One region of the Mesorhizobium humile genome, then DNA from elsewhere that is predicted to be linked to it. Evidence: predicted binding sites of a transcription regulator. Region 1 holds the regulator's gene; each other region holds the start of a gene.

Region 1 (5,313 bases):
GAACCAAAACATTTTAGGCTTGAAACAAATTTGGGCCGGTGCGATCCTGCCTTACGAACGGCCGACGACAGGAGGTCTGCCGAACGCCCAAGCCCGCCCACGCTCGCCCCAAGGCGGTGTCACGAAGGTACGGCCGGGTACGGCAACCTCCTTGGGCAAAGCAGGGAGGATGACGGCTACATGCTTGGACCTTCAGCGCATACCGACACGTTCACGCGCGATCACCTGCCGCCGCCCGAGCAGTGGCCGGATTTCCTTCTGGATGGGTTCGACTATCCCGAGCGTCTCAACGCCGGCGTCGAACTGACCGACAGGCTGGTCGAGAAAGGTTTCGGCGATCGCACCGCGCTCATCGGCAATGGCCGCCGCCGCACCTATAAGGAATTGTCCGACTGGACGAGCCGCCTGGCGCATGCGCTGGTCGAAAACTATGGCGTGAGGCCGGGCAACCGGGTGCTTATCCGTTCGGCGAACAATCCCGCCATGGTTGCCTGCTGGCTGGCCGCCACCAAGGTCGGCGCCGTCGTCGTCAACACCATGCCGATGCTGCGCGCCGGCGAACTGGCCAAGATCGTCGACAAGGCCGAGATCGGCATCGCGCTTTGCGACACGCGGCTGATGGACGAGATGACGGCCTGCGCCAAGGAGAGCGCCTTCCTCAAGCAGGTCATCGGCTTCGACGGCACCGCCAACCATGACGCGGAGCTCGATCGCGCCGCGCTCGACAAGCCCGTGACCTTCAAGGCTGTCGACACCGGCTGCGACGACGTGGCGTTGCTTGGCTTCACTTCAGGCACGACCGGCGTGCCGAAGGCGACCATGCATTTCCACCGCGACCTGATGATCATCGCCGACGCCTACGCCCGCGAGATCCTCCAGGTGACGCCCGACGACGTCTTTGTCGGTTCCCCTCCATTGGCCTTTACCTTCGGCCTTGGCGGGCTTGCCATTTTCCCGCTCCGCTTCGGCGCGGCGGCGACATTGCTGGAGCAGGCGACGCCGCCCAACATGATCCACATCATCGAGACCTACAGGGCGACCATCTCCTTCACGGCGCCGACGGCCTACAGGGCGATGCTCAAGGCCATGGACGAAGGCGCCGACCTGTCTTCGCTGCGCGTCGCCGTGTCTGCCGGCGAAACGTTGCCCGCTCCCGTCTTCGAAGAGTGGACGCGAAAGACCGGCAAGCCGATTCTGGACGGCATCGGCGCCACCGAGATGCTGCATATCTTCATCTCCAATCGCTTCGACGACATGAAGCCCGCATCGACCGGCAAGCCGGTGGGCGGCTACGAGGCGCGCATCGTCGACGAGGAGATGCGCGAGTTGCCGCATGGCGCGACGGGAAGGCTGGCGGTGCGTGGGCCGACAGGTTGCCGCTACATGGCCGACGATCGCCAGAAGGACTATGTGCGGGATGGCTGGAACCTGACGGGCGACACCTTCGTGCAGGACGAAGACGGCTTCTTCCATTTCGCCGCCCGCTCCGATGACATGATCGTCAGCGCCGGCTACAACATTGCCGGGCCGGAAGTCGAGGCCGCGCTACTGTCGCATCCGGATGTCGCGGAATGCGCCGTCATCGGCGCCGAGGACGCCGAACGCGGCCAGATCGTCGAGGCGCATGTCGTGCTGGCGCCGGGCGCGGCGCCGGATGCCGCGACGGTCAAGCGTCTGCAGGATCACGTCAAGGCAACGATCGCGCCCTACAAATACCCGCGCTCGGTGAAGTTCATCGCCGCCTTGCCCAAGACCCAGACCGGCAAGATCCAGCGCTTCCGCCTGCGCGCCGAAAAGCCCCATTGAGCGAGAAAGCCCGATTCAGGTGACGGCCTCCTTGACCGCGAAGCGCGCTTCCCGCCAGACGCCGGTGCGCAGGATGTCTTCCAGCACTTCGACGGCCTCCCAGACATCCCGATAGCCGACATAGAGCGGTGTGAAGCCGAAGCGGATGGTGTATGGCGCGCGGAAATCGCCGATCACGCCGCGCTCGATCAGGGCGCGCATCACCTGGTAACCGTGCGGATGGGCGAACGACACCTGGCTGCCACGCTCGGCGCCATCGCGCGGGCTTTCCAGTTCGAGGCCGAAGGCGCCGCATCGGGCTTCGACAAGCCGGATGAACAAGTCCGTCAGGGCGATGCTTTTGTCGCGCACGGCATTCATGTCGACCTTGTCCCAGAGGTCCAGCGCGCCCTTCAGCGCCCGCATCGACAGCACCGGCTGTGTTCCGCACAGGAACCGGCGGATGCCCGTGCCGATGGCGTAGCCCTGCTCGAACGCGAAAGGCCGGGCGTGCCCCCACCAGCCGCTGAGCGGCTGGCGAATGTCGCCGTGGTGGCGATTCGCGGCATAGATGAAGGCGGGCGCGCCCGGGCCGCCATTGAGATACTTGTAGGTGCAGCCGACAGCGAAGTCGGCACTCGAACCATCAAGATCCACCGGCAACGCGCCTGCCGTATGGCAGAGGTCCCAGACGATCAGCGCGCCGGCTTCGTGGGCCTTGCGCGTCAAGGCCGCCATGTCGCGCAACCGGCCGGACTTGTAGTTGACGTGGTTGACCAGGATGACCGCGACTTGGCTGTTGATCAGTTCCTCGATCGTCGGGGCGTCGACACCTTCGAGCCGCAGCACCGTACCAGGACGCGTGGAGGCCACGCCCTCCGCCATGTAGAGATCGGTCGGAAAACTGTCGCCCTCGGCAACGATCACGGATCGGTCGGGCCGCATCGCCAGCGCCGCATGCAGGACCTTGTAGATGTTGATCGACGTCGTATCGCAAACGACGGTCTGTCCGGCCGCCGCGCCGATCAGTCGCCCGAGCCGGTCGCCCAGTTCGACAGGCATTTGGAACCAGCCCGCGGTATTCCAGGCGCGGATAAGATCATGCGCCCATTCGCGCGTTGCCGCTTTCTCGATCTCGTCGAAAACCTCGGAGGACGCCGCACCCAGCGAGTTGCCGTCGAGATAGATCACCCCTTCCGGCAGGATGAAGCGATCGCGCAGGGCGCGCAGCGGATCCGCGGCATCCATCGCCTCGACTTCAGCACGGCCAGGAATTCCCCTCATCGCGTTACCGCCTCCATCTCGACCCAGCGCCGCTCGCAAATCGCCAGACGGCCAACGGCGGTTGTCTCACCCCAGTCGGCGTCGGGGCAAGAACCTTTCGTCCTGTGTTAGATGGTCCATAGACCGCGAGAACAGAGAACCGGCAAATCGCCGAAGTTGGCATTTTGGGTTCGTTTCGTTCACGGTGCAGCATGCGCAAAGGGTGGTCCACGCGGTCCGACCCGCGCTTTCGTGATGGCGCTGCCTGCTGTTTCAACTTAGGCAGTGCTGCAAAATCGAGCGGAATCAATGCCACCGCCCTACTGGCGGCGGCTGGCGTCCTCGAATGCAACATTGTTTCGGCAGCCTTAAGAAATTCATTAAACTTTAAACGGTTGCGGAACACAACTGGAACAGATAGTGTTTGTTCTGGGTTTGTTTTTCCGATTCTGGTTTCAGAACCCGTGGGGGCCGCCAATGCTGACGCGCAAACAACATGAACTCCTGATGTTCATCCATGAACGCCTGAAGGAGAGCGGGATTCCTCCATCCTTCGACGAGATGAAGGAGGCGCTCGACCTTGCCTCGAAGTCCGGCATCCACCGGCTGATCACGGCGCTGGAAGAGCGCGGCTTCATTCGCCGGCTGCCGAACCGGGCGCGCGCCCTCGAAGTCTTGCGCCTGCCCGACTCGATCGCGCCTGGCCTGAATGCCGCGAAGAAGTTCTCGCCAAGCGTCATCCAGGGCGGCCAAGGCAATCTTAACCGCCAGGTCAAGCCGGCAGCGCCCTCGCGCACGCCGACACCCAGCAATGACGACGACGCTGTTTCGGCCGTATCCATTCCGGTGATGGGCCGCATTGCCGCCGGCGTGCCGATCGACGCCATCCAGCACCAGACGCACTCGATCTCGGTGCCGCCGGACATGATCATGGGCGGCGAGCACTATGCGCTGGAGGTCAAGGGCGACTCGATGATTGAGGCCGGTATCTTCGACGGCGACACCGTCATCATCCGCAACGCCAATACGGCAAGCCCGGGCGAGATCGTGGTGGCGCTGGTCGACGACGAGGAAGCGACCTTGAAGCGGTTTCGCCGCAAGGGTGCCTCGATCGCGCTCGAGGCCGCCAACCCGGCCTATGAGACCCGTATCTTCGGACCGGATCGGGTCAAGGTTCAGGGCAAGCTCGTCGGACTTATCCGTCGCTACTGAGCAGAACCGCGCGGCGGTCTTCGCCGGGAATGCGTGACATCTATTCTGTCGGCTGCGGCGCGGCCGCCGGCTTTTCCGGTCGTTGATAGGGCGGCAGCCCCCTCGCCTCGCGTGTGTATTTCCGCTGCTCGTGCCAGGGACGATATGGCTCGTCGACCGCGTAGCGAACGGTTGGCCGGGCGGTCGCCGATTGCGGATCGAAGAAGATGGCGGCGCTGCCGTCGCGCGCCAGCTGCCGCTTGGTGACGACGAGCACGCGCGGATCGCGGCATGGGTTGTAGGCCGTTGCATCGTTGATGACGATGAGATCTGCGAACCCGCAGGCCGGTCGGGCGCTGCCGCGGTTCTCGGCAAGCGCGACGATGGCGCCGGAAGGATGCCGGCCGATGCAGAGGTCTCCGGTGCAGTAGAAGGGCGAGCCAGGCGGCAGGTCGACGGGATCGGCGATGTCGAGGGCGTCCTTGGCGAACGTCTCCGGCGGCACGATATCCTCGGCTTTCAGCGCTCGTTTCCAGTTGTCGGTGGTGAACTCGTTGGAGCGCGCGCGGTTGATCGCAAGCTCGCCGCCTCCGATCGGCATCGCCACCAGATGCGCGTCCTCCGAGACAAGCACATCCGGCGTGCGGACATGGGGAATGGCCAGCAGCGCCGCGAGCGCGAAGGGTACCGCGGCAAGCCTGAGCCACGTGGTCGCCATCGTTGCGATGACCAGCGCGACCGTCGCCAGCAGCACCGACTGGATCGAGATCAGCCCGACGGCGTCGACCGGTGAGCGCTCGGATATCCACGCCGAAATGGCGATCATCGCCGTCAGGCCCTTGCCCATGACAAAGAGGAAGGGACCGTCGAAGCCGAAGGGCATGGCGAGCGCGCTCAACACGGCGAACGGCATGACGATCAGCGAAACGATCGGCATGACCGCCAGATTGGCCAGCAGGCTGAGCGGCGACACGCGCTGAAAATGCCAGATCGCAAACAGCAACGTCGCGCTGCCTGCGATGAGCGACGTTATGGCGGCGCCGCCCACGCCAACCGCCAGTTTTTGCGATACGA
Region 2 (5,313 bases), on a different contig from region 1:
CGGCGGCGCCATCGCCATCGGCCATCCGATCGGCGCGTCTGGCGCCCGCGTCTTCAACACGCTGGTCTACGAGATGCGCCGCCGCGGCGCCAAGAAGGGTCTCGCCACGCTTTGCATCGGCGGCGGCATGGGCGTCGCCATGTGCGTCGAAGCACTCTGAAAGAGAAGTGAGTAGTGAATAGGGAGTAGCGAATAGGGAAGAATGGCGTCAGCGCGACAGGATATCAAACCCCTACTCGCTACTCGCTATTCCCTATTCACTCCCGACCAAAGGGAGGGAATGCATGAGCAAGGTAACAATCGTCACGGGCGGGTCGCGCGGCATCGGCGCGGCGATATCGGTCGCCTTGAAGAACGCCGGCTATTCGGTCGCGGCGAACTATGCCGGCAATGACGAGGCGGCACAGAAATTCAAGGCCGAGACCGGCATCCCGGTCTACAAATGGTCCGTCGCCGACTACGAGGCCTGCGCCGCCGGCATCAAGCAGGTCGAGGCCGATCTCGGTCCGGTCTCCGTGCTGGTCAACAATGCCGGCATCACCCGCGACGCCATGTTCCACAAGATGACGCCCGCGCAGTGGAAGGAAGTCATCGACACCAACCTCTCCGGCGTCTTCAACATGACGCATCCTTTGTGGAGCGGCATGCGCGACCGCAAGTTCGGCCGCGTCGTCACCATTTCCTCGATCAACGGCCAGAAGGGCCAGGCCGGCCAGGCCAACTACTCGGCCGCCAAGGCCGGCGACATCGGCTTCAGCAAGGCTCTTGCCCAGGAAGGCGCCCGCGCGGGCATCACCGTCAACGTCATCTGCCCCGGCTATATCGCGACCGAAATGGTCAAGGCGATCGACGAGAAGGTGCTCAACGAGCGCATCATCCCGCAGATCCCGGTCGGCCGCCTCGGCGAACCGGAAGAGATCGCGCGCTGCGTCGTCTTTCTGGCTTCCGACGAGGCCGGCTTCATCACCGGCTCGACCATCACCGCCAATGGCGGCCAGTACTTCGTCTGATACGCACGACACCAAGGCGGCTCCGGCAACGGAGCCGCCTTTTTCGCCCGCCGGCAAGCCCGGCGCGACACCGTGCCTCAATCCGGCACGCAAAAGTTAACGGCCCCGGCCACGCCCTGTGCGCAACCCCTCTCACAAGCTGTGAATCCTCGGTGGGCAAGCTGTGGATAACACCATATCTAGGGGTGAACAAACCGGGAAACTTCGCGCATCTCTGATTCGTCGCCGATTCGTTCTGGCTTTGGCCGAAAAGTTAATGGCGGAGCGCCAAAACATTACCGAAATCGTTAAATGCCGTTAAGAAAAATCAACAATTTCATAACCTTGCGAGCGTCCCTAGAGTCGACCGCGGCGGCTCGCCGGCAAAAGTTAACGACCGCTCGGGTCCAGCGGCGGTCAAGCATGAATCGGGCCAATTGCCCGATTCAGCATGTGGTGAGACTCAGCGTCAAAAAATCCACATATAGCCGTGAACAAAACCTGAATCAGAACGAGTCAGCGATTCGTCGCTGATTCGTTCCAGACTCGTTCCAGCCGTTAACAAGCAGCCGATTTTGAACGCCCCGGCCTGCCTCGCCTGTCTCCAAAGGAACATTCCGCTTTCGCTTCACGCCCGAAGTCCCTATGTGTCGCCTGTCACACGCGGCGGCATCGCCGTGCTTCAGACTACAAGCGGCAGAAACCTTATTTCCGAGCCGATGAACATCCAGCCGAAACATTCCCAGCCGCTGATCCTTTCAGGCCGCGACGTGACGGCCGTGCTAGGGCCCACCAACACCGGCAAGACCCATCTCGCCATCGAGCGCATGGTCGCGCACGAGACCGGCATCATCGGCCTGCCGCTGAGACTGCTTGCTCGCGAGGTCTATGCCCGTGTCTGCGAGAAGGTCGGCGCCCACAAGGTGGCGCTGATCACCGGCGAGGAGAAGATCGTGCCCGCCGGCGCGAAATATTCCGTCTGCACCGTCGAGGCGATGCCGCGCGAGACCGACGCCGCCTTCGTCGCCATCGACGAGGTGCAGCTCGCCGGCGATCTCGAGCGCGGCCATATCTTCACCGATCGCATCCTGCATCTGCGCGGCCGCCAGGAGACGCTGCTTCTGGGCGCCGCCACCATGCACGGCATCCTGCAGAAGCTGCTGAAGGGTGTGTCGGTGGTGACGCGGCCGCGGCTGTCGCACCTTGCCTATGCCGGCTCGAAGAAGCTCACCCGGCTGCCGCGGCGCACGGCGATCGTCGCTTTCTCCGCCGACGAGGTCTATGCCATCGCAGAACTGATCCGCCGCCAGCAGGGCGGTGCTGCCGTCGTGCTTGGCGCGCTTTCGCCGCGCACCCGCAACGCGCAGGTCGAGATCTTCCAGTCCGGCGACGTCGACTATCTCATCGCCACCGACGCCATCGGCATGGGGCTGAACCTCGACCTCGACCATGTCGCCTTTGCCCAGAACCGCAAATTCGACGGCTACCAATACCGCAACCTGACCGCGGCCGAGCTTGGCCAGATCGCGGGCCGCGCCGGCCGGCACCTGCGCGACGGCACGTTCGGCGTCACCGGCCAGGTCGATCCGTTCGACGAGGATCTGGTCGCCAAGGTCGAGGGGCACGACTTCGACCCGGTGAAGGTGCTGCAATGGCGCACCGCGGATTTCGACTTTTCCAGCCTCGATGCGCTGAAACGCTCGATCGAGACCAATGCACCGGTCGAAGGGCTGACCCGCGCGCTGCCGGCCGTGGACGCGCAGGCGCTGGAGCATCTGTCGCGCGACGGCGATATCCGCGCCTTGGCCACCGGCAAGGAGCGCGTGGCGCTGCTGTGGGAGGCCTGCGCGCTCCCCGACTACCGCAAGATCGCGCCGGCGCAGCATGCCGACCTCATCGCCTCCATCTATATGGACCTTGCTCGTCATGGCCATGTCGATGAGAATTACATGGCCGAGCAGGTGCGGCGCGCCGACACGACGGAAGGCGATATCGACACGCTCTCGCACCGGATCGCGCAGATCCGCACCTGGACTTTCGTCTCCAACCGCCCCGGCTGGCTGGCCGATCAGCTACACTGGCAGGAAAAGACGCGCGAAATCGAAGACAGATTGTCGGATGCGCTGCATGAGCGGTTGACGAAACGCTTCGTAGACCGCAGGACTTCCGTCCTCATGCGGCGCCTTAGAGAAAATACCATGCCTGAAGCCGAAATCAGCCCTACCGGAACCGTCCTCGTCGAAGGCCATCATGTCGGCGAGTTGCAAGGGTTCCGCTTCACCGCCGACCAGAGCGCCGGCGGCGAGGACGCCAAGGCGGTGCGTACCGCCGCCCAGAAGGCGCTCGCGGCCGAGTTCGACGCGCGCGCCGAGCGCTTTGCCGCCTGCGCCAATGGCGACCTGGCCTTGGGCTCGGACGGCATCTTGCGCTGGATCGGCGCGCCGATCGGCACGCTGGTCGCCGGCGACGAGGCGCTGAAGCCGCGCCTGGTGTTGCTTGCAGACGAGCAGCTGACTGGCCCTGCCCGCGACAAGGTGGCGGCGCGCGCCGAGCGTTTCGTCAATTTCCAGATCGAGTCGCTCTTGAAGCCGCTGGTCGATCTGAAGAATGCCGACCAGCTCACCGGCATCGCGCGCGGCATCGCCTTCCAGCTGGTCGAGCATTTCGGCCTGATCAACCGCCGCGACATCGCGGAGGAGATGAAATCTCTCGACCAGGAAGGCCGCGCGGCGCTGCGCCGCCTCGGCGTCCGCTTCGGCGCCTACCATGTCTTCGTGCCTGCGCTGATCAAGCCGGCGCCGGCCGGCCTGGTGACCTTGCTCTGGGCGCTGAAGAACGACGGCAAGGACAAGCCTGGCTTCGGCGACGTGGTGCATGCGCTGGCCTCGGGCCGCACCTCGGTGGTCATCGACCCGGCCTTCGACAAGACCTTCTACAAGCTCGCCGGCTACCGCAATCTCGGCCGCCGCGCCGTGCGCATCGATATCCTGGAAAGGCTTGCCGACCTCATCCGCCCGGCGACCAACTGGAAGCCCGGCCTCGGCCAGCGTCCGGACGGCGCCTATGACGGCCACGCCTTCATGGTGACGCCGCCGATGATGTCGATCCTCGGCGCCACCGCCGACGACATGGAAGAGATCCTCAAGGGTCTCGGCTATCGCTCCGAGGCAAAGCCGGCCGCCGAGGTGAAGGCGAAGCTCGACGCGCAGGACGACGCCGCCCGTGAAGCGGCCGCGGCCAAGCTTGCCGCGGAAGAAGCGGCACGTGCTGCGCAAGCGACGGAAGCCCCCGAAGCCGCGGCCGAGGCAACGTCGGTCGAGAGCCCGGAGACGGCCGGCGCCGAAATCCATGCGACGGAGACCTCGACCGAAAGCGCGGCGGAACCTGTCGGCGAAACAACCGGACAGGAGACCGTGGAAGCGGAGGCTCCCGTGGAAGCTGCAGCGGCAAGCGAGCCGGCAGCGCAAAGCGATGAGCCGGCAGGCGAGGCCGTGACGGAGGAAGGCGGGCCCTCGGCTCTGGCCGGGTCCTTGCAGACCGAAACCCCGACTGCAAGCGAGGCCACCGCACCTACTGAAACGACGACGGAAGCCGCCACCGGCGAAACCCCGGCCGAGGCTGAGGAGCCGAAGCCTGTCCTTCTGTGGCGTCAGGCGCGTTTCGACCATCAGCGTCCGCGCCATCGCCACGACAACCGTCGCGACAATCGCCCCCGCGGCGGCCAGCCCGCGCGCGACGGACAGGCGGGCGCCGCTAGCGGCCAGCCTGGCGACAAGCCCGCCCATGAGGGCCGCCGCGAGCAGCGCGACGGCGCTGGCAAGCCGCGCTTCGACCGCTCGAAGTTCAAGCCGAGACCGGAGACCGGCGACCGGCGCGAAGGCAGGCCGCAAGGCGAGCGCCCGGATCGCCACGAAGGGGGCCGCCGCGAGGGCCGGCCCGACTGGAAGGGCAACAGGCAGGACGGCAAGGGCAATGCCCCGGGCGGCAAGCCGGCCTTCCAGGGCAAGCCGCGCGAAGAACGTCCGCAGCGCTTCGATCCGGATTCGCCCTTCGCCAAGCTCGCCGCCTTGCGCGACCAGCTGAAGAAATAGCCTAGAGCATGATCCCGAAAAGTGGGAACCGGTTTTCGGGCGAGATCATGCTCCAACGAAGAGACAGCATGATCCCGAACCGAAGGACCGCGTCAGCGAAAAGTGGGAACCGGTTTTCGGATAAGATCATGCTCCAACAAAGCTAGTCGCGATGGTTGGAGAGGGCCGCCAGCGTATCGACAAATGGCTGTTCTTCTCGCGCGCGGTGAAATCACGGTCGCTGGCGGCGAAAG
Region 3 (5,313 bases), on a different contig from region 1:
GCGGCCGCCTTCACCGGTTCGTCCGCCATGCTGTCGGAAGGCGTGCATTCGCTGGTCGACACAGGCAATGGCGCGCTGCTTCTCTATGGCATGCACCGCGCCGCGCGGCCGCCCGACCGCACCCACCCGCTCGGACACGGGCGCGAGCTTTATTTCTGGAGTTTCATCGTTGCGCTTCTGGTGTTCGCGCTCGGCGCCGGCGTTTCCTTCTACGAAGGCGTCATCCACATCATGGCGCCGGAGCCGGTCGTCAACGCCAAGGTCAACTATGTCGTGCTTGGTCTGTCTTTCCTGTTCGAAGGGAGCTCCTGGCTGGTGGCGCTGAAGGAGTTCCGGCAGCAGAAGGGCGGCCAGGGCTGGTTCGAAGCAATTCACCGAAGCAAGGATCCGAGCGTCTTTACCGTGCTGTTCGAGGACAGCGCCGCCTTGCTTGGCCTGATCGTCGCCTTCGCCGGCATACTGGCGGCCGAAATCATGAAAATGCCCGAGCTCGACGGCGTCGCCTCGATCGGCATAGCGCTGATCCTGGGCGCGACGGCGATCTTCCTGGCGCGCGAAAGCAAGAGCCTGCTGCTCGGCGAGCCGGCCTCGCCGCAGGTGCAGAAGCGGGTGCTGGCGATCGCCCAGCAAGACCCTGCGGTGCAGCGGGCGAACGGCATATTGAGCGTCCATATCGGTCCGGAGGAAATCGTCGCCGGCTTGAGCATCGAATTCGAGGATCACCTCACCGCGCCCGAGATCGAGGCCTGCGTCGAGCGCCTGGAGGCAAGGCTCAAGACGGAAATGCCGCAAATCTCAAGGCTCTTCGTCAAGCCGCAGGCGACTGGCACATGGGAGCAGCGGCGCAAGGCCATCGCCGAGGTCTCCGAGGAGGGTTAGGTTCAATGCAGCGAGTTTGTGAGGAGAAGGAACGATGAAGATCGACGGCGGATGCCATTGCGGCGCGATCGCCTACGAGGCGGAGGTCGATCCGGAAAAGACCTCGATCTGCCACTGCACCGACTGCCAGCAACTGACCGGCACCGCCTTCCGGGTTACCGTCCCGGCGCCGGAAAGCGACTACCGGATCACCCGGGGCGCGCCGAAGATCTACATCAAGGTCGTGGCAAGCGGCGCCAGGCGCGCCCAGGCTTTTTGTGCCGAGTGCGGCTCGCATCTTTACGCGACGTCAGTCGGCGATGGTCCGAAGGTCTATGGGATCAGGGTCGGGACCGCCAGGCAGCGTCAGGATTTGGTCCCGAGACAGCAGAAATGGCACCGATCGGCCCTGCGCTGGCTTCCGGAATTCGTGGGCATGGCGACGACGGAAGAGCAGTAAGGGCTATCGGATCGGCCCGCTGGCGCAAGCCTTGGCGATTGGCCGAATCCTGCACGCCTTCGTCATCCTCGGGCTTGACCCGAGGATCCATGCCGTGACAGTAGCCGATGGTGCAACGGTGCCGAATTCTGCAACAGTTGCAACCCCTTAGTGTCACGGCATGGATTCTAGGGTCTGCGCGCGTCGCTTCGCTCCTTGCTCCGCCCTAGAATGACGAAGCGATGGGCGTTTGGCCAATCTCCGAGGTATGCGACCTTGCAAGCGAAGGAAGAATCGCTCGTTCCAACGTCCGCGTCGAGCAACTACTCGTCGCCTTCGACGACGCGCAGCCTCAACTGGCCGGTCTTTGAATCGGCCACGCGCGGACCGCCCTCTGCCTTTGGCGCCGCACTTCGCGCGGCCTCGGTCTCGCCCTCGGCGAATTCCAGCGCCTCGATCTTCTGGCCGCGCTTGGTCACCTTCGATGTCGAAACCAGGATGTCGTCGATGTCCCGCGCCGCCTGGCCGAAATGCGTCTGCAGCCGGCGCACGCGCTCGTCGACGCGCCCCACGTCCTCCATCAGCCGAATGACCTCGCCCTGGATCAGATGTGCCTGCTCTCGCATGCGGGCGTCCTTGAGGATCGCCTGGATGACCTGGATCGACAGCATCAGCAACGAGGGCGAAACGATGACGACGCGGGCGCGATGCGCCTTCTGCACCACCGCCTCGAAATTCTCGTGGATTTCGGCGAACACCGATTCCGACGGCACGAACATGAAGGCGGTGTCCTGCGTCTCGCCCTGGAGCAGGTATTTTTCGGCGATATCGCGGATATGCACCTCGATGTCGCGCCGGAAAGCCTGCGCCGCCGCCTTCTGCATGTCGGCGCCTTCGGCGGCACGGATGGCGTTCCAGGCTTCGAGCGGGAACTTGGCGTCGATGGCCAGCATCGGCGCGCCGTTGGGCATCCGCACCAGGCAATCGGGCCGGCTGCCGTTGGAGAGGCTCGCCTGGAATTCATAGGCGCCATGCGGCAGGGCGTCGGCGACGATCGCCTCCATACGCGACTGGCCGAAGGCGCCGCGTGTCTGCTTGTTGGAAAGGATCGCCTGCAGCTGCACGACCTGGCCGGCCAAGGACTGGATGTTGCCTTGCGCGGTGTCGATCACCGCCAGCCGCTCCTGCAGCTTGGCAAGGCTTTCATGCGTCGACTTGGTCTGCTCGGCCATGGTCTGGCCGAGACGGCCGGTCATGGCGTCGAGCCGTTGTCCGAGCGACTGGGTAAGCTCGGCCTGCCGCGTCCCGAACACCTCGGCGATCGCGCCCATGCGTCCGTGCATCTCGGCCTGCGACCGCAGGACGTCGGCGATGCGCGCCTCGGTGTCCCGGGCATGGTCGGCCGCTTCGGCCGCGGCCACCGCGCGCGCCTTGGCCGCGCGCCACAAGGCCACGGCCAATCCTACAAACTGCGACAGCAGCAGCAACACGCCGAAACCCAGCGCCTGGCCGAGCGTGATCGTGGAGGCGCCGAGCCGCGCGATCGGTTGTGAAAGGATGGTGGTCATGTCGTTCATTTGGCCAGCATAACCGATTCGGCCGCGTGGCACAGATCAAAACGTGAACAGGCCGATTCCACACCGGTTGACGCTTTTCCAACGACGTCTTAGGTGAGACGCCATGTCGATCAAGCCGCTCATCATTCTCCCCGATCCCGTCCTGCGCCAGCTTTCCAAGCCGGTCGAGCACGTCGATGCCGATTTGCGCAAGCTGGCCGACGACATGCTGGAAACCATGTATGACGCGCCGGGCATCGGCCTTGCGGCCATCCAGGTCGGCGAGCCGCGACGGCTGCTGGTCATCGACCTCGCCAAGGAAGGCGAGGAGCCTCAGCCGCATGTCTTCATCAATCCGGAAGTGCTCGAGAGTTCCGACCAGCGTTCCGTCTATGAGGAAGGCTGCCTGTCGATTCCCGACTATTACGCCGAGGTCGAGCGCCCGGCCTCGGTGCGGGTGAAGTATCTCGACCGCGACGGCAGGCTTCAGGAGATTCAGGCGGAGGGGCTGATGGCCACCTGCCTGCAGCACGAGATCGACCACCTCAACGGCGTGCTGTTCATCGACCACATCTCGAAGCTGAAGCGCGACATGGTGGTGCGGAAGTTCAAGAAGCTCGCCAAGGACAAGGCGCCGGGCAAGATGGTGGGCTAAGGGCCGTTTCGGCCGCGCGAGCACCTGAGCCTACCGCAAGACAGGATCGCAGGACATCATGCCGCTTCGCGTCATCTTCATGGGCACGCCGGATTTTTCCGTGCCGACCTTGCGCGCCATCGCCGAGGCCGGCCACGAGATCGCGGCCGTCTACACGCAGCCGCCGCGCGCCGCAGGCCGGCGCGGGCTGGAACTGACGCCGTCCCCGGTGCAGCGCGAGGCCGAGCGGCTGGGGCTCGACGTGCGCACGCCGACATCGCTGAAAAGCGACGCCGAGCAACAGGCTTTTGCCGCCTTGCAGGCCGATGTCGCGGTCGTCGTCGCCTATGGCCTGCTGTTGCCGAAAGCGGTTCTCGAGGCGGCCAGGCTCGGCTGTCTCAACGGCCATGCCTCGCTTTTGCCACGCTGGCGTGGTGCTGCTCCCATCCAGCGTGCGATCATGGCCGGAGATAGCGAAACCGGCATGATGATCATGAAGATGGAAGAGGGTCTGGACACCGGACCGGTGGCATTGGTTGAAAAAGTCGCCATCGCACCCGATATGACGGCCGGCGAATTGCATGACCGCCTGATGGCACAAGGCGCTTCGCTGATGGTCGAGGCGCTCGCGCAGTTGGGGATAAATTGTCTGACATTTACCCCGCAGGCAACGGCAGGGGTGACCTACGCCCGAAAGATCGATAAATCGGAGACACGCGTAGACTGGACGCGGCCTTCTGGCGAAGTCCACAATCACATTCGCGGCCTCTCGCCCTTTCCGGGCGCGTGGTGCGAGGTCGAAATTGGCGGCCGCATGGAGCGGCTGAAACTGCTTCGCTCGACGCTCTCGGATGGCGTCGGCGAGTCGGGAGGAATTCTCGATGACCGGCTGACGGTTGCCTGCGGGGCAGGCGCGGTCAGGCTGGTCGAAGTTCAACGGGCGGGCGGAAAGCCTGCCGCCGCGCAGGAGTTTTTGCGCGGAGCCAAGATCGAAAAAGGAATGAAACTCACATGAGCATGATGTCGATACGCGCGGCGACGCCGCGGGATCGCGAGGCGATCCGCCTCGTCGAAGAGCATGCCTTTGGCCAGCAGGCGGAAGCCGGCCTGGTCGACGCCCTTGTCACCGGCGGCGATGCCGTCGTCGAGCTGGTTGCCGAGGAAGACGGCCAGGTCGTCGGCCATATTCTTTTCTCGCGGCTTTTCGTGCGAAACGGCGCCAAAGAGTTCGCGGCTGTCGCGCTTGCGCCGCTGGCGGTCGAGCCCTCCTTTCACGGCACCGGCATCGGCGGCGCGCTGATCCGCGAGGCGCATGTGCGCCTCAAGGAAGCCGGCGAGAAATTGGCCGTGGTTCTGGGCGATCCGGTCTATTACGGCCGCTTCGGTTATAGCCATGCCCGCGCCGGGAAGTTCGAGAGCGAGTATCAGGGCGAGGCGCTGCAGGCGCTGGCCTGGGGCGACGCGCCCGAGACCGGCAAGCTGGTCTACGCTTCGGCCTTCACCGCTTTGGCCGCCTAGGCTAAAGATAAAAGTACGACTGGCATGCCGCGTTTTCGGCTCGATATCGAATATGACGGCAGCCAGTTCGCCGGCTGGCAGCATCAGGCCGACCAGCCCTCGGTGCAGCAGGCGATCGAGCAGGCGATCGAAAAGTTCTGCGGCGAAGATCTAAGGATACGTGCCGCCGGCCGCACCGATGCCGGCGTGCACGCCACCGCGCAGGTGGCGCATGTCGATCTGGCCAAAGCGTGGTCGGGCGACAAGGTGCGCGACGCCGTGAACGCCCATCTGCAGGCGGCCGGCGCGCGCGTCGCCATCCTGAAAGC
Region 4 (5,313 bases), on a different contig from region 1:
ACCGGCCAAGGCTCCAGCTTCACCAGCTACGGCGTGCAGCGTCTGGTCTGGTACGAGGAATATGTCGACATCACCGACGCCATTCAGCGTGAGACGTCATTGAAGCGCTGGCCGCGGCAATGGAAGATTGATTTGATCGAGAAGACCAATCCGGAATGGTTCGAACTGTTTCGCGGGATCGGCTGGTGAACGTTCTTCACCGTGGCGGCGCTCAGGCGTCACGGCATGGATTCTAGGGTCTGCGCGCGTCGCTTCGCTCCTTGCTCCGCCCTAGAATGACGAAGGATAGGCTGGCCGGACAGAACCGCCTCTGCCCTTGCCGGGCACTTCCCTCTTTGCGGGCCCTCAAGGACGATTTGCTTCCGCGCCTTGCCTCCCCCGCCATCACCCGGCATAGATCGGCCATGGCTCAAGAACCCTACCGCCCGCGCCGCTCGGTGCTTTACATTCCCGCCTCCAACGACAAGGCGCTCGCCAAGATCGCCTCGCTTGCCTGCGACGTCGTCATCATCGATCTCGAGGACGCCGTCCTGCCCGCTGACAAGAAAGCGGCGCGCGACAGGGTCGCCGGCATTCTCGCCGGGCGCGAAAGGCGCTGCGAGATGGTGGTGCGTATCAATCCTTTGGCCAGCGAGTGGGGCGCCGACGATTTGTTGGCCGTCGCCAAGGCGGAGCCCGACGGCATTCTCCTGCCCAAGATCGGCACGCCGCGCGACATCCTCGAGGCCGGCGACCTGCTGGACGACAATTTCGCGCCGGACAGCGTGAAACTGTGGGCGATGGTCGAGACGCCCAAGGCGCTGCTCAACATCGGCGCGATCGCCGAGCTCGGCCGCGATCCGGCGTCGCGCCTGGCTTGTTTCGTTGCCGGAACGAATGACCTGGTGAAGGCGGCCGGCATTCTGGCGACGCCCGACCGGCGCTATCTGATGCCGTGGCTGATGCAACTCGTGCTTGCCGCCCGCGCGGGCGGCATCGACGTGATCGACGGCGTCGCCAATGATTTTCGCGACCTTGACGCTCTTGCCCGGGAATGCGCCGATGGGGCCGCCATGGGTTTCGACGGCAAGTCGCTGATCCATCCCGCCCAGATCGAGCCGGCGAACCGCGCCTTTTCGCCATCGCCCGAGAGGCTGGCCGCGGCCCGCGCGATCAGGGATGCGTTCGCGCGGCCCGAAAATGCCGGCAAGGGCGTGATCGGGTTGGATGGCAAGATGGTCGAGCGGCTGCATCTGGCCGAAGCCGAGAAACTTCTGGCGAAGGCCGCAATCATCGGCGCATGATGCGGCGCGAGAAACGATTTTTTCAGACCCGGCTTTCCGCCCAGTCACGACAGGTTAGGCACGACAGGATAGATCCATGAAACTCTACCGCTTCCTCACCGGCCCGGACGACGCCACCTTCTGCCACAAGGTGACGGCCGCCCTGAACAAGGGCTGGCACCTGTTCGGCTCGCCGACCTATGCCTATGACAAGAAGACCAAGTCGATGCGCTGCGGCCAGTCCCTGGTGAAGGATGTCGAAGGCCAGGAATACAGAGCCGACACCAAGCTGAGCGACTGGTAAGGAAAGCGCTCAGAGACTGTTTCGAAATTCGCTCTGGCGAGTCATATGGTGGTGATTTCGAGAACCGGAGCGGAGCGGACATTTGGTCCATGAGCCTGCGCATGACCCCGAAAATCGAAATCGATTTTCGGAAAGGATCATGCGCCACCTAAAATTGCTGCAGCGTCCTTTGCGCGTCCAAGAGGACGCGCGGCGCTGCAGTAGCGCAGAAAGCGCCGCCAGATGGCCGCCGGAGTAGAATTTCCAAACAGTCTCTCAGCCCGGCGCCACCTGCTCGGCCGCTTCCTCGATCCGCTCCATGTCGTCGTCCGACAGGCCGAAATGGTGGCCGATCTCGTGGATCAGCACATGGGTGACGATGTCGCCCATCGTCTCCTCGTTCTCGGCCCAGTAGTCGAGTATGGCCCGGCGGTAGAGCGTGATGCGGTTCGGTCCCTCGCCGGTCTGCGGGTTCCAGCGTTCGGCGATGCCGCGCCCCTCGAACAGGCCGAGCAGGTCGAAGGGCGTCTCCAACGACAGGTCGTCCATGATCTCGTCGGTCGGGAAATCGGCGATCTGGATAATGATCTCGCCGGTGAGCTGGCGGAACTCGTCCGGCAGATGGGCATAGCTCTCCAGCGCCAGAAGCTCCATCTCGTCGATCGACGGCGAGAGCTGGTCGTGCCAGGTGCGTGTCTTGTAGATGCGGGCCATGTAACGTCCTTTGATCCCGGCATATAGGCTTTCGCGCCGATAGAGGCAAATGAGCCGGCTGGACGTCCGCTTTCAAGGTAAAAGCCGAAGGAATAAATTCCTTGTGACTCTGCTTGACTCTTCCCGGGCCCTCTGGAATCTATAGGAACATAACAGGAACAATTGCTGCCGGAAGTGAACGTCATGGCGATGAGCGCCGTGGCGCGGGACACTGTTTTTGCCCTGCGCCGCCAGATCGCGAAGATCGAGGGAACGCTGCCCGAGCGCCTGCAGGCGCCGGCGCTTGGCGTGCCTGCCAATGCCAGGTCGGACATGACGCTCGTCCGGCGCGGCCTCGCCGTGGCTTCGGCGGACGCTTTCCTGCACACCGGCATCGATCGCCTCGACACCGCCCTTGGCGGCGGGGTGCCCAGGGCGGCGCTCAGCGAAATCCATGGCCTGGAGACCCGCGATGCCGGCGCCGTTGCCGGCTTCGCACTCTCGCTCGTAAGCCTGATCCTCAAGCAGAAGCGGGGCCTGCCGATCCTCTGGGTCGGCACGGCGGAAATCTTTCACGAGGCCGGCCTTCCCTATGCCAGGGGGCTGAGCGCCCTGTTCGGCATCGAGCCGGAGCAATTGCTGTTTTCCGAGGCGTCGAAGCTGCTCGACGCGCTGTGGATCGCCGAGGAGGCCGCCCGCATGACGGCCTTCGCCGCGGTCATCCTCGAGATCCGCGGCAGTCCCCAGCGGCTCGACCTCACCGCCACGCGCCGGCTGCACGCCCGCGCCCAGAATGCCGGCCGCCCGGTGCTGTTGCTGCGCCATGCCGGCGAGGCCGATCCAACCGCCGCGCCGGTGCGCCTCATCGTTTCGGCGGCGCCTTCGGCAAGCCGCGAGACAGTCGCCGGGCCGCTCGCCGGCTCGATCGGCCGCCCTGCCTTCACCGTCGATATCGGCAAGAGCCGCACGGCCCTGCCCGGACAATTCACACTGGAGTGGAACCCAAATGAGCACGCTTTTGCAGAAAGAACAGAGAATTCTGTCGCTGTGGTTCCCGCATCTGCCCGCGGAGCGGATCCTGCGCCAGCGTCTGGGGCGGTCCTGGCGTTCCCGGCCGTCGCAGCACCTGCCGCCATCTCACCCACCGCTTGTGGTCAGCCATCGCGACAACAACACCCAGCGCATCGCGGCCCTCGACGAGCGGGCTGAGGCGCTGAAATTGAAGCGCGGCATGGGCATCGCCGATGCGCGCGCCATGCACCCCACGATCGACGTGGTGGAGGCCGACCCGGAGGCCGACCGACGCCTGCTCGAAGGCCTTGCCGACTGGTGCGATCGCTACACGCCGCTGGTAGCGATCGACGCCGAGGACGGGCTGTTCCTCGACGTCACCGGCTGCACGCATCTGTTCGGCGGCGAGCGCGCCATGCAGGACGAGATCCTCACCCGCTTCTTCCAGCAGGGTTTCGATGTCCGCGCCGGGCTCGCCTCCACGCCGGGCGCCGCCTGGGCGGCGGCGCGCTTCCATGGCGACCGCATCATTGCCGGCGGCGAGGAGGAGGCGCTGCTTGTGCCATTGCCATTGTCGGCGCTGCGCATCGCGCCGGAGACCCGCGCCGGCCTGGAGAGCGTCGGCCTGCGCACCGCCGGCGCGGTGATGGCGGCGCCCCGGGCGCCGCTCGCCCGCCGCTTCGGCGCCACCTTGCTTCTGCGCCTCGACCAGGCGCTCGGCCGCCTCGACGAGGCCGTGTCGCCGCGCCTTCCCGTCGCGCCGCTCTCGGTCGAGCGCCACCTTGCCGAGCCGGTCGTGCTCACCGACGACATCGAGCGGCTGGTGAGCCGCCTTGCCGTCGCCTTGAAGAGCGACCTCGAACGGCGCGGCGAGGGCGCGCGCACGCTGGCGCTGCTTCTCTTCCGCGTCGACGGCGCCGTCAGCCGCATCGCCGTCGGCACCTCGCGCCCGATGCGCGAGCCGCGGCTGATCCAAAGGCTGTTCCATGAGCGGTTGACCGCGCTGGAGCAGACCATCGACGCCGGCTTCGGCTTCGACCTCGTGCGGCTGTCCGTGCTGTCGGTCGCGGCCTTCGACTTGGCTCAGGGCGACCTCACCGGCGAGACGAACGACGATGACGCCGACATCGCTTTATTCGCCGACCGCGTCCGCGCCCGTCTCGGCGAGGCCGCCGTGCTGAAGCCGGTGGCCGTCGAAAGCCATCTGCCGGAACGCGCCGTCAAGACCGTGCCTTTCGCCGAAGCGCCGCAACGGCGCGCGCCGGCGGCCGGACGGGCGGCACCCCGAACCGCGCCGCCGATGACCATCTATCCGCCGGAGCGGCCGGTGCGCCTGTTCCGCTCGCCCGAGCCGATCGAGGTGCCGGCGACCGAGATCCCGGAAGGCCCGCCGATGAATTTCCGCTGGCGGCGCGCGCTCTACCGCGTCGCCCGCGCCGAAGGGCCGGAACGCATCGCCGCCGAATGGTGGCGGCAATTGCCCGGCGAGGAAGAGGCGCCGACCCGCGACTATTACCGCATCGAGGACAGCGAGGGGCGCCGCTACTGGCTCTATCGCCAGGGCCTCTACGGCACCGCCCCGCAAGCCGCGCCGCCGCGCTGGTTCATGCATGGGGTGTTTGCATGAACGCGCTGACCGTCATTCCCTATGCCGAGTTCGGCATCCGGTCGAATTTCTCCTTCCTGCGCGGCGCCTCCAAGCCGGAGGAGCTGGTGGTCACGGCGAAATTCTACGGTTTTGCCTCGATCGGGCTTGCCGACAGGAACACGGTCGCCGGCGTCGTGCGCGCCTGGCAGCAGGCCAGGGTGGAGAAGATGGGCTATCACCCCGGCTGCCGGCTGGTATTCGGCGACGGCACGCCGGACATCCTCGCCTATCCCCGCGATCGCCAGGGCTGGGGCCATCTCTGCCGCATGCTGACCCAGGCCAATCTGCGCGACGAGAACGAGAAGGGCGCGACGCTGCTCCAACTGGCCGACCTGCTCGAATGGGGCGATCGGATGTCGCTGGCGATCCTGCCCGATCTGTCCGCAGGCACGGAAGACAATCTGGTCTTAATTAGC

The links. The regulator LexA, encoded in region 1, represses DNA repair genes until DNA is damaged. The targets are predictions, from matches to a motif close to TGTTCNNNNTGTGTTCNG.
Region 2: RFM52_RS26760 (helicase-related protein) is a predicted target of LexA. The motif match lies at 1,526-1,543, and genes of this name have one in related genera.
Region 3: RFM52_RS00405 (DNA recombination protein RmuC) is a predicted target of LexA. The motif match lies at 2,907-2,924, and genes of this name have one in related genera.
Region 4: RFM52_RS31020 (ImuA family protein) is a predicted target of LexA. The motif match lies at 2,403-2,420, and genes of this name have one in related genera.

The regions. Positions count from the first base shown of each region.
Region 1 covers NZ_JAVIIV010000008.1:110,933-116,245, reverse strand. Annotated here, with positions in the region: gene RFM52_RS14470 (AMP-binding protein) at 181-1,806, shown strand; gene kynU (kynureninase) at 1,822-3,069, opposite strand; gene lexA (transcriptional repressor LexA) at 3,526-4,260, shown strand; gene RFM52_RS14455 (ComEC/Rec2 family competence protein) at 4,301-5,313, opposite strand, start outside.
Region 2 covers NZ_JAVIIV010000022.1:87,570-92,882, forward strand. Annotated here, with positions in the region: gene RFM52_RS26750 (acetyl-CoA C-acetyltransferase) at 1-160, shown strand, start outside; gene phbB (acetoacetyl-CoA reductase) at 285-1,010, shown strand; gene RFM52_RS26760 (helicase-related protein) at 1,709-5,080, shown strand; gene RFM52_RS26765 (RNA-binding S4 domain-containing protein) at 5,232-5,313, shown strand, end outside.
Region 3 covers NZ_JAVIIV010000001.1:80,642-85,954, forward strand. Annotated here, with positions in the region: gene RFM52_RS00395 (cation diffusion facilitator family transporter) at 1-879, shown strand, start outside; gene RFM52_RS00400 (GFA family protein) at 914-1,318, shown strand; gene RFM52_RS00405 (DNA recombination protein RmuC) at 1,621-2,874, opposite strand; gene def (peptide deformylase) at 2,978-3,508, shown strand; gene fmt (methionyl-tRNA formyltransferase) at 3,567-4,502, shown strand; gene RFM52_RS00420 (GNAT family N-acetyltransferase) at 4,499-5,005, shown strand; gene truA (tRNA pseudouridine(38-40) synthase TruA) at 5,030-5,313, shown strand, end outside.
Region 4 covers NZ_JAVIIV010000035.1:33,394-38,706, reverse strand. Annotated here, with positions in the region: gene RFM52_RS31040 (GIY-YIG nuclease family protein) at 1-189, shown strand, start outside; gene RFM52_RS31035 (HpcH/HpaI aldolase/citrate lyase family protein) at 405-1,283, shown strand; gene RFM52_RS31030 (DUF1737 domain-containing protein) at 1,360-1,566, shown strand; gene RFM52_RS31025 (metallopeptidase family protein) at 1,822-2,259, opposite strand; gene RFM52_RS31020 (ImuA family protein) at 2,443-3,447, shown strand; gene RFM52_RS31015 (DUF6504 family protein) at 3,389-4,876, shown strand; gene RFM52_RS31010 (error-prone DNA polymerase) at 4,873-5,313, shown strand, end outside.